2 regions of the Citrobacter sp. U14242 genome follow, and region 1 is predicted to be linked to the other one. Evidence: predicted binding sites of a transcription regulator. Region 1 holds the regulator's gene; the other holds the start of a gene.
What was found. The regulator LexA, encoded in region 1, represses DNA repair genes until DNA is damaged. The targets are predictions, from matches to a motif close to TNCTGTATGTACATACAGNA.

Region 1 (5,977 bases):
TGGACGGGTTTGCACTCAGCAGCCAGAAGGTAATGGCATAGCGCTGTAGTGTTTCACGCGCGCCCGCAGCCAACAGCTGAAGCGTGCGAGAGTGAACCGGGTTGATATGCAGCTCATCGTTCTGCAAAGTTATCAGACCCTGACGCTGCATTTCGTTGGCCAGCGCGTCAATCACGCCGGCAAGCTCATCACGCTCCCAACGCAGGAACAGCTCTGCTTTCAGCATCGGGTACAGCGCGTCAATATGCTGTTGTAACGCGGCGCGTGAAATCCGACGGTGCTGAGTCACAATCGCTGCCATCAACGAAGGCAGAACCAGCATGTGCGCAATGTTGTTGCGGTAGTAGGTCATCAGTACCGCCTGCTCACGCGGCAGAATGATGATGTCACCGATGGTGTCTTTCTCAACCTCAAACTTGTTCATCTGCAAGGCGTGGTCGATCAGTTCACTGGCGCTTTGTGTGGGAACTGTCGAATCCGCAGCATACGGTACATTGCGTAGCAGGCTCAGGTAGCAATCGAGCTGTTCGGTTAGCTGCTCGCGAGTCAGAGAACGCTGGCGGGAAGCCAGTAACGCGGTACAGCACAGGTTCATGGCGTTTGCTGCGCCCGCGTTGTTAATGCGTACCATCAGATCGGCAGCAATGTTATTCACTGTCGGCGTCAGCCAGGCCGGGCGAATAGACTCGATAGGATCGATAGATTCGCGCCACTCCGGCACATGCTGATTCAGGTAGGTCATCAATGGCATCGGTTCGCCAAAGTTAACGTAGCCCTGACCCAGATTACGTAGCTTGCTCAAACCGCGTAGCATTTGCGGCAGACTCTCTTTCTCTTTAGTCGCGCCACGCAGCTCTTTTGCGTAAGTCCCCACTTCCATCACGTGCTCGTAGCCGATGTAGATAGGCACCAGTGTAATGGGACGCGTACCGCCGCGCAGCATCGCCTGGATGGTCATCGACAGCGTGCCGGTTTTCGGGTCAAGCAGACGGCCGGTACGTGAGCGACCACCTTCGACAAAGTATTCAACCGAGTAACCACGGCTGAACAGCTCGCCCAGGTATTCGCGGAATACGGTGGAATAGAGCTTATTGCCTTTAAACGTACGACGAATAAAGAATGCGCCCAGACGGCGGAAAATCGGACCAGCCGGCCAGAAGTTCAGGTTGATCCCTGCAGCGATGTGCGGTGGAACCAGCCCCTGATGGTACAGAACATACGACAGCAGCATGTAGTCCATATGGCTGCGGTGGCACGGCACATAGACGATTTCATGCCCGTCGTGCGCCAGTTGGCGTACGCGCTCGGCATTGTGAACGTTAATTCCCTGGTACAGTCGGTTCCAGGTAAAGCCCAGGATACGGTCTGTCAGGCGGATCATCTCATAGGAGAAATTCGCGGCAATCTCTTCCATCAATGCGATAGCGTTTTGCTGCGCTTTTTCATGGGAGATTTTTTTGCTGCGAGCTTCATCTTCCACCGCGCGCGCGATGGCTTTTGAGGCCAGCAGTTTATTAAACAGATCCTGGCGGGCAGGGAGGCGAGGGCCAACCGCGGCTAAGCGCTGGCGGGCAAAGTGCATACGCGCGACGCGTGCCAGTTTCTGTGCGATGGTTTTATCTGTGCCGTGTTCGTCTGCCATGCGGCGCAGGGAGACGGAAGGTGAGAAGCGGACAAAACTGTCGCGTCCCAGCCAGGAGACGGCAAAGAATTTCTGTACGCCATTCAGCATGCGAAGTGGCGGATTGACCTCGCCTTTCTCGCGCCCTGGCGCACGGCCAAACATCACCGATACCGGCACCATCTGCACATCCAAATCGGGGTTGCTGCGATGCAGATCGAGATAGTTATGGAACAGCTTGATGGACTCTTCTTTTGGCGTGTAATAGGTGAATACACGCGGGCCGCCGTGTATAAACACGTAGCGCGGCAGCAAAGTCCCGTCTATCTCCAGCGGTTCCAGGGGATCGGGGAGGTCGTGCACCAGACATTGGGCACGCAGTGTCAGCAAGTCAGCTTTTGAGTTGTACGGTAAGACGTACATAATGGGACGAGAGGTATCGAGTCCCAATTCCGGGGCGGGTTCCGCCGGGATAGACTTGCTTTTTACCAGGATGCTTAATGGTAAATTCAGTAATTTGTAGTAAATTCGTGGCCAGCCGGACATAAACGATGTAAAGCCTCTGGTTAATAATGCAAATGCGCTGCAAGGATATCAGAAAGTTTAGTGAATTTCTGTGGTATCCCGTCATACTTCGCGCAGCTTTGCTTATGCCCTGAAACAAACAGGGTAACGATACAATGATACTAACGCTAATAATGTAAAAAGGTTCTTTTGATGGCCAATAATACCACTGGATTCACTCGGATTATCAAAGCAGCAGGCTATTCCTGGAAAGGTTTCCGTGCCGCATGGATCAATGAGGCGGCATTCCGTCAGGAAAGCGTTGCCGTACTGTTGGGGGTAGCAATTGCCTGCTGGCTGGACGTTGACGCGATTACCCGCGTACTGCTGATTGGTTCGGTGATGCTGGTGATGATCGTTGAAATTCTGAACAGCGCCATTGAGGCGGTCGTCGACCGGATTGGTTCTGAGTATCATGAGCTTTCTGGCCGGGCGAAAGATATGGGATCGGCTGCGGTATTGCTTTCTATTTTTGTCGCGCTGATCACCTGGGGCATCCTGTTGTGGTCGCATTTGCGATAAAGATTCCACAACTTCATAAATCTCCTGTTTTTTGTGCAGTTTGCGGTTCCAAATTCGCCTTTAGCTGTATATACTCACAGCATAACTGTATATACACCCAGGGGGCGGAATGAAAGCGTTAACGGCCAGGCAGCAAGAGGTGTTTGATCTCATTAGAGATCACATCAGCCAGACAGGTATGCCACCGACGCGTGCGGAGATCGCGCAGCGTTTGGGGTTCCGTTCCCCAAACGCGGCTGAAGAACACCTGAAAGCGCTGGCACGTAAAGGTGTGCTGGAAATCGTTTCTGGCGCATCGCGTGGTATTCGCCTGCTGCAGGAAGAAGAGGAAGGTTTACCGCTTGTTGGTCGTGTCGCGGCCGGTGAGCCCCTTCTGGCACAGCAGCACATTGAAGGTCATTACCAGGTTGACCCATCACTGTTCAAACCGAACGCCGATTTTCTGCTGCGCGTCAGCGGCATGTCGATGAAAGATATCGGGATTATGGATGGCGATTTACTGGCTGTGCATAAAACGCAGGACGTGCGCAATGGCCAGGTTGTTGTTGCCCGTATTGATGATGAAGTCACGGTTAAGCGCCTGAAAAAGCAGGGCAATAAGGTTGAGCTTCTGCCAGAAAACAGCGAGTTCAAACCGATCATCGTTGACCTGCGTGAACAAAGCTTCACTATTGAAGGGTTGGCTGTCGGCGTGATTCGTAACGGTGAATGGCTGTAATGATCTGCTGATTTCCTGTAGGCCGGAAAAGGCGTTTATATCGCTCTCCGGCAAGTTGCCCGATGACGTTACGCTTGTCGGGCCTACAAAAACGCGTTAATTCCTTTTCAGGCTCCTTTCCATGCCTTTCTTTACCTCCTCTGATAAAGCACTTTGGCACCTTGCCTTACCGATGATTTTCTCCAACATCACTGTCCCACTGCTGGGGCTGGTGGATACGGCGGTGATTGGTCATCTGGATAGCCCGGTCTACCTTGGTGGCGTTGCCGTTGGCGCAACAGCGACCAGTTTTCTCTTTATGTTACTGCTGTTTTTACGCATGAGTACCACCGGTCTGACAGCTCAGGCGTTCGGCGCGAAAAATCCGCAGGCACTGGCACGAGCGCTGGTTCAGCCGCTGATGCTGGCGTTGGGTGCCGGATTGCTTATCGCACTGTTTCGTACACCGGTTATCAGCCTGGCGTTGCATATCGTGGGAGGTAGTGAAGCGGTGCTGGAGCAGGCCAGACGTTTCCTTGAAATCCGTTGGCTCAGCGCGCCCGCCTCACTGGCCAATCTGGTGCTGCTTGGCTGGCTGCTTGGCGTCCAGTATGCACGCGCGCCAGTGATCCTGCTGATTGTTGGCAATGTGCTTAACATCGCGCTCGATTTGTGGCTGGTGATGGGCCTGCATATGAACGTGCAGGGCGCGGCGTTGGCGACGGTGATTGCTGAATATGTCACGTTACTGATCGGCCTGATGATGGTACGCAACGTTCTGCATTTGCGTGGGGTTTCGCTGGCGATGTTGAAGCTTGCGTGGCGCGGCAACTTCCGCCGTTTACTGGCGCTTAACCGTGACATCATGCTGCGTTCGCTGCTGTTACAACTCTGCTTTGGTGCTATCACGGTACTCGGGGCTCGCCTCGGTAGCGATGTCATTGCTGTCAATGCCGTTCTGATGACCCTGCTGACGTTCACCGCTTACGCGCTGGATGGATTTGCCTATGCCGTGGAAGCACATTCTGGTCAGGCTTATGGCGCGCGGGATGGCAGCCAGTTGCTGGATGTCTGGCGGGCGGCTTGCCGGCAGTCGGGTATCGTGGCAATCCTGTTTTCCCTGGTCTATGCCCTGTTCGGCGAGCAGATCATTGCGCTATTGACCTCATTGCCGCAGATCCAACTTCTGGCCGATCGCTATCTCATCTGGCAGGTGATTTTACCGCTGGTGGGCGTCTGGTGTTATCTGCTGGACGGGATGTTTATTGGCGCAACGCGTGCCGCGGAAATGCGTAACAGCATGGCCGTTGCGGCCGCGGGTTTCGCGTTAACGCTACTGGCTTTACCGCTACTGGGAAACCACGGCTTGTGGCTGGCGTTAACCGTTTTTCTCGCGTTGCGAGGTCTTTCACTGGCCTTCATCTGGCGACGTCACTGGCGTAAGGGCACCTGGTTTGCCTGATGCCTATGGTTAAAAATTCTGAATAGTAAATAAAACCCAGAATCCCTGACTACACTTATTATCACGCCCGGCAAAAACAGCATGTATCCGGGCGCAGCACTCTCGCTATTCACAACCTAACGATGAGGACTTGATGATGAATAAAGACGAAGTCAGCGGTAACTGGAAACAGTTCAAAGGTAAAGTGAAAGAGCAATGGGGCAAACTGACCGATGATGATATGACGGTCATTGAAGGTAAACGCGACCAGTTGGTAGGTAAAGTCCAGGAACGATACGGGTACGCGAAAGATCAGGCGGAGAAAGAAGTTAAAGATTGGGAAAAACGCAACGATTACCGCTGGTAATTAACCCCTCCCTCCTGAGAGTACAAGGATGTACGCTCTTTTATTTACCGCCCTACTTTCTTCTTCACCTGAATGGTATGGTCATGCTGGCAATCACCAGGATGGCGGCATGATTCAACTTCCACACATGCCGGACACAGGCCGTGGGCTTCAATCACGTTATGGCGCAGAGCAAATCCCATTTTAGCTGCCAGCGTATGCATAATATCTTCCACGCCTTCCGCACACTCTTCTTTTACCACACCACAGCGGTCACAAATAAACATTGCCGAGCTATGGGTTGGCTGATCGAACAGATGACAGAGCACATAGCTGTTGGTGGACTCCACTTTGTGCACAAAGCCTTGTTCAAGCAGAAAATCAAGCGCACGATACACTGTCGGGGGTTTGGCCTGAGGCTCGGTTTCCCGCAGCAGATCAAGCAGATCATAGGCGCTGATCGCACCTTCCTGCAGGCTCATCAGGCGCAGCACTTCGAGGCGTTGTGGCGTTAGTCGCACGTTACGTTGCACACAGAGTTTTTCAGCTTGAGCCAATAACTCCTGCGTGGTGGTTTTGTCCATTTGGCGCCTCGATTTGTGTGGAAGGTTAATCCCTTACTTTATCATGTTCTGCTTAAAACGCCGAGATCCACCGCTGTGTGCTATACCTGACGCATCGCAACACTGGAAAATTACCATGAAAAAACCCGATTGTATTCGCCACTGGCGTGAAGTTGAGGGGGCTGATGACTCCACCTATCCAGGCAGCGATGAGCTTTTTTCT
Region 2 (5,977 bases), on a different contig from region 1:
TCATTTGCAAATTACCAGGTGAGCAACGACGGGCAGAAACACGCGCTGACGATGGCAAAGAGCTACGCCCATAACTTTGGGAATGGCTTTACCAGTTTCATATTCAGCGGTAGTTGCGGAACAGGGAAAAATCATCTTGCCGCGGCAATCGGGAACTACCTGCTTCAGCACGATTATTCCGTTCTGGTTGTGACAGTACCTGATTTGATGCTTCGCGCCCGCAAGTGCTATGACGAGGGCCAGTCTGAGTCCGATTTGCTGGACGATTTGTGCAAGGTTGATTTGCTTGTTCTTGATGAGGTTGGTGTTCAACGTGATACGCGCAATGAGTGGGTATTACTTAATCAGATTATCGATCGCCGTATGGCGTCAATGAAACCAGTGGGTGTACTTACAAACCTGAATTATGACGAATTATCAAAAGTTCTGGGTGAGCGGGTCATGGACCGCTTAACCATGGATGACGGTATCTGGGTAAATTTCGCCTGGGGAAGTTATCGCAAAAATGTGACCCATTTACGGGTCGTGAAGTAACTAAAACGAGTATTGACCAATGACCATAGAAATCTCTCAGAAAGATCGGGTAGCGATAGTGGTACGCCATACCCCGAACTGCGTATTACGTGATGTGTGTGAAGCGCTGGATATTCCATCCGGTACCGCTGGTAAGTTTCTGCGCGCGCTGACTGTCAGCGGCACAGTCCTGCGCACTCACAACGGAACTCAGTATGTTTATAACATCTCTCCGGATGCAGAATTACCTGACGTAAAGCTGCCCTTCATGGAAGAGAAAAGCGATCCGGCTGAAACGCAATTAGCGGAGAAAATGGCGAAAGACCTTAAGTCACGGGGACTCTGGCGGCGCGCGGCAAAGGTATATACCGACATGTTAGACATTGCCCGTAGTTCAGCTGAAGTGTCACGTATAGCGCAGCAACGTAATGAATGTCTACGTATGGCCCGGAGATGATCAGCATGCCAAGACCAAATACACCAGAAGAGCAGGCGGCACTTATTCGGGTGATCATTGAAGAGGTGAAAATCCGTGGACGCTTAACCGTTAGCGAGGCATCACAGATGTTGTCGCTGCATCGTCAGACTGCTGAGAAGTATTTCCGCGTCGCAGCCGAACGCGGCGAACTCATTCGTTACGGTCGTCTTGGTTTGTTCAGGGATCAGAAGGCTGTGATTGATTTCGATCTCCAGCGTTTTTCATACGGATCGAGTAAACCTGTTATTGAGTTACCTGCAGATTTTCGGGGAAGTGCAGTTATGCGCCGGGTTATAGATATCGTGGGGAGGATGCCAGCATGACAACCGAAAAACGGCGGAACATGGCTTTCACTACTCGACGTTGAGCATGTCCTGCTAGTGGTAGGCGTAAGATTTAAGGATGAGTGAAGGAACCTCAACTTTACGGCTCTATCTGATTCCTTTTCATTACGCTGGCGATGTCCTCATGGTTATGCTTATCTGTAATAAGAATGATATAAATAGATTAGGTATTATCATTTGAACAGTCACGATTTTCCTTTCGCGAAGTGGGCATTGAATTAACGAGGGTATCGATATGAACACTCAACCAGCTATCGGGATTAGCGGATGCTTGACCGGAACAGCTGTGCGGTTCGACGGCGGCCATAAACGAATGGGTTTTGCGATGGATGAACTGGCTCAGTGGGTAACTTTCAAGCCTGTCTGTCCGGAGATGTCCATTGGTTTATCTGTTCCCCGCCCAGCATTGCGCCTGGTTCAAACCAATGAAGGTTATATTCGCATGCGTTTTAGTCACGAGCCTGGTGAGGATATAACTGACAAAATGACTGAATTCACAACTCCATATATCCGAGGGCTTAGCACCTTGTCTGGCTTTATTGTCTGTGCCAAATCACCGAGTTGCGGTATGGAGAGAGTGAGGTTGTATGACGAAATGGGAAATCGTGGGCGGAAAGAAGGCACGGGCCTTTTTACTGGTGCGTTAATGGAAGCATATCCGTGGTTGCCGGTTGAGGAAGATGGACGTTTGCACGATCCGGTACTGAGGGAGAATTTTGTCGAGCGCATCTTTGCTCTCAATGAACTTAACATCTTAAGGGCTAATGGCCTTACGCGTCATGGGATACTTAGTTTCCATAGTCGCTATAAGCTCCAGCTTTTGGCTCATAACCAAGCAGGCTATCGTGAAATTGGGCCTTTTGTTGCTTCGATGCATGAGTGGAATGATTTGGAAGCATTTTTTGTTCTTTACCGAGAAAAGTTAATGGCAATCCTCAAGAAGCCGTCCTCACGGAAAAACCATACCAACGTGTTGATGCACATCCAGGGATACTTCCGTAACCAGTTGAATACACGTCAGCGCGGAGAACTGCGTGACGTTATTCTCAACTATAGCAGTGGACTCTTGCCGATACTCGCTCCACTTACTTTGCTAAAGCACTATCTGGCTGAATATCCAGATCGCTATTTGCTTACTCAGAACTATTTTGACCCCTACCCGGATGATTTAGCCCTACGCCTGATGGTTAATTAGTTTTTGAATACAGCCTTTAAACTATTTAATCTCTGGATCTTTAACCCGCTCCGGCGGGTTTTTTCTTATCTATACAGTGTTGCCACTCAGATTTAGTGAATCCCTAATGCTAGGAAAAGCTCAGTGTATACAACGGCATGGCTTTGGCAAAAAGTGCTATTAACCACTTGAATATGAGATTCAATAGGTATACTGTATGAATGTACAGTATTTTGATGTAGAGGGAATTATGAAGGTAGAACTTACGATCAACAAATCAAAAGACCTGCCGCGCGGAGCCATACCCGCACTTGAGAAAGAGCTGCTTAAGCGACTTCAGAATCAATATGGAAATTGTTCTCTAGTTATCCGCACGGCTGGCGGTGATAGCTTGACAGTTTTTGGTGGCGATAAGGGCGATAAAACGAAGGTGGAGGAAATCCTCCAGGAGACCTGGGAAAGCGCTGACGACTGGTTTTATTAGTTTTTTGGGTATTACTTTATCCCGATTGCATGGGGGAGTTTAAGTGAAAGAAAAATTAGAATTGCCCAAAAAAGGCTACGCAGTCATCAGATGTCACGATGGAGTCATCGTTGCCAGGCTGCGATCATTTCCTGAGTGTGAGCGCGCACTGATGTACCGTCGCGGTAGCATGGTGTCTTTCATGCCTCTTCAGGATGATGAAATTATTGGTACACCTACGTTGTTTACTCAGATGCTGGAAAGGGCTGGTTATCGCGTTACCCAGAAATCTGTTACACTCCCGTCATAGGCCTGAACAACCTATACCTGCTGCGCCACAGGAGAAAAGCCCATGGCGCAAGATCAATTCAAGCAATCCCACATACTGACGTTAACCAACGCCAGCGATTTTCTTTTTGCCGCATCCAGAGGTGCGTTATGAAGAAAAGCTGGTTTCAACACACCCAACTCACCACTGAGCAGGCTGACGAACTGGAAGCCCGCTATAAAGCAAAGCAGATTAAGACCAAGCGTAGTCTGGATAATGACTTTATTCACTGGACGATCAGCGCGTTCTTGCCGGAAGTATCTAAGCCTCCTCGTCAGGACAGAACCTGGCAACAACGGATCTGGAGGTGAATGTGAAAGTCTACGATATCACCCCAATGGGCAAGCCCAGAATGACGCGTGCTGACAAATGGAAAAAACGCCCCGAGGTTCTGCGTTACTGGGCTTTCTGTGATGAAGTTCGTCTGCGGGGTGTTGAGCTGGCGGAGAGCGGTTCACATGTCACCTTCATTCTTCCGATGCCAGCGAGCTGGAGCAAAAAGAAACGGGCTGAGTTCAATGGTAAACCACACCAGGCTAAACCTGATTTCGACAACATGATGAAAGCCCTGATGGATGCCATTTACGAAGATGATGCTCACATCTGGGATTCACGCGTCACTAAATTATGGGGAGAGAAGGGGCAAATAATTATCGGGGAGATTGCAGAATGAGGGCGTTGCTTAAACCCGTGGTTGCGCGTGAACTTGGAATTGTGCTGCTCAAGCCGGGCAGTGAGCTGATGTCATTATTCAGTTCTGAGCGTGTACTGGTGGAAAGCCAGCCAGCAGGTATGGAGCGTTTGCCTGCAGGCCGTGTTCCTGACGTTCGCCAGCCGCTTGCGTGTGACGAGTCCCTGCGACCGTTCTTCCTGGATGAAAAAGTTATTAAGGCAGTTGGTGGTTTGAGTGGCCTTGATTACTGGCTTCTGCGTTATGGCGGAGGCTGCTGCCAATGGCCACACAGCGATTACCATTATCACGAGTTAACCACTCTGCGTCATGAACCCGGATCGGTTCTTCTGTGTGGACATTGTGATAACCATTTGCGTGACCACTACAGCGAGCAACTTGCAGAGCTGGCGAGACGTAATGTTATTAGCTGGATTATCAATAGCATTATGGTGGCGCTTAATCAGGATCCATCCAGAGAACTGTCGCTTGCGGAGCTTTGCTGGTGGGCGGTACGTATGGGGGTTACCGACGCAATTCCCGAATCAGTAGCCTGCCGGGCGCTTCGTATTCCTTCAGAAGAGCATCAGCCAGTCATGCGTGAATGCGATATCGAACCTGGCGTGTCCTCCACCAGCATCATTACAGCCAAAGCCAGCACAGTAACCGTGAACATGGCACCAGCACAGGTGCCAGCGGTTAAGCCCGTAATTAGTGTTCTGGTCGATCCTGAGTCCCCGCAAACCTTTATGAAACGTCCAAAGCGGATCCGCTGGATGGCTCCCAGATATCTGGCATGGATTAAAACTCAACCCTGCGAATGTTGTAGGCGACCGGCAGATGATCCGCATCACCTGATTGGCCATGGACAGGGGGGGATGGGAACAAAGGCGCACGACTGGTTTGTTATACCACTGTGCAGAGAACATCACGATGAGTTGCATGCTGATCCTGTGGCATTTGAAGCGAAATATGGTGACCAGTTGATGCTTGTTTTTCGCGTTATAGATCGTGCGCTGGCAATCGGCGTACTGGCATGAATAGAGGAGATAACATGCGAGATATTCAGATGGCTTTAAAACGATGGGGCGGTTGGGTCGCTAGTGATAGTTCAGGAGTGAACTATTCTCCAGTAGCAGCAGGATTCAAGGGGCTGTTGCCCCAGACATGCAAAACCAGATTGTCTTGCAGTGATAACGATGGGTTAATTATTAATTGCGCAATGGCCAGACTTAAGAAACATGATCCTCTTTTGTGTGTGATGCTTGAATGGTATTACATCCATTGTATTCCCGTTCGTGTTATGGGGAAAAAGTTGGGAATTTCCCATACGCAAGTATTAAAGCGACTGCAGGCTGCTGAGGGTTTTATTGAAGGTTGCTTGGCGATGGTGGATGTAACTCTGGAGATGGATATAGAATGCCCGAGAAAAAATACTGGCACATATAAAGCAAAAAGGGTTGTGGAATTCCAAAAAGCTATTTAGTCTGTTAAGTATTGTTATTTCGCACCGCAATTTGTAATAACATCTGCTTGAATTTGCAGTGTTTTCCAGATGATACCATGATTCCTAGCCCCTGCTTTCAAGCTGGGGCCAGCAGGACGCGGCGAACTAACAGGTTAGATGAAAAGAAGTATAGTCGCTATCAGCGTGCAGCATGAGCTCTTAAGACCTGTCAGCCAGTCGTTTAAGTAGATTTTCGGATACATATGAAACTCTCCCTGTTTTTAAATTATCTATTATGATTCCAGAAGTCAGAGGGGGCTACAAGTCATGAGAGATATACGTTCGCTGCCGACGGGCCTCGAAGACCATTTATTCGACAAAACTCAACGCGTAATCCGGGAAGGAGTACTTCTGAGTCACGGAGGTTTAGAGCTGAAATGTGAAGCTGCACATCTTTGCGACCATCGGAGGGGGAGATTAGACCTTTTCCGCTTTTGCAGTCAAAGGCTGTGACAATACCTGTCATTTTACGAGACAAAAAAATTCCTTAAAGCTAATAA

Region 2: a site for LexA is predicted at 2,721-2,740, ahead of ACLJXE_RS23775 (DinI-like family protein). Genes of this name have one in related genera too.

The regions. Positions count from the first base shown of each region.
Region 1 is NZ_JBKGLW010000013.1:85,449-91,425, reverse strand. It holds gene plsB (glycerol-3-phosphate 1-O-acyltransferase PlsB) at 1-2,167, opposite strand, end outside; gene ACLJXE_RS20320 (diacylglycerol kinase) at 2,339-2,707, shown strand; gene lexA (transcriptional repressor LexA) at 2,817-3,425, shown strand; gene dinF (MATE family efflux transporter DinF) at 3,547-4,866, shown strand; gene ACLJXE_RS20305 (CsbD family protein) at 5,003-5,212, shown strand; gene zur (zinc uptake transcriptional repressor Zur) at 5,257-5,775, opposite strand; gene ACLJXE_RS20295 (cupin domain-containing protein) at 5,891-5,977, shown strand, end outside.
Region 2 is NZ_JBKGLW010000022.1:9,166-15,142, forward strand. It holds gene ACLJXE_RS23755 (ATP-binding protein) at 1-534, shown strand, start outside; gene ACLJXE_RS23760 (PerC family transcriptional regulator) at 554-970, shown strand; gene ACLJXE_RS23765 (DUF977 family protein) at 976-1,314, shown strand; gene ACLJXE_RS23770 (YbgA family protein) at 1,571-2,530, shown strand; gene ACLJXE_RS23775 (DinI-like family protein) at 2,760-2,993, shown strand; gene ACLJXE_RS23780 (hypothetical protein) at 3,037-3,282, shown strand; gene ACLJXE_RS23785 (hypothetical protein) at 3,411-3,611, shown strand; gene ACLJXE_RS23790 (RusA family crossover junction endodeoxyribonuclease) at 3,614-3,973, shown strand; gene ACLJXE_RS23795 (DUF968 domain-containing protein) at 3,970-5,010, shown strand; gene ACLJXE_RS23800 (antiterminator Q family protein) at 5,025-5,456, shown strand; gene cspF (cold shock-like protein CspF) at 5,743-5,955, opposite strand.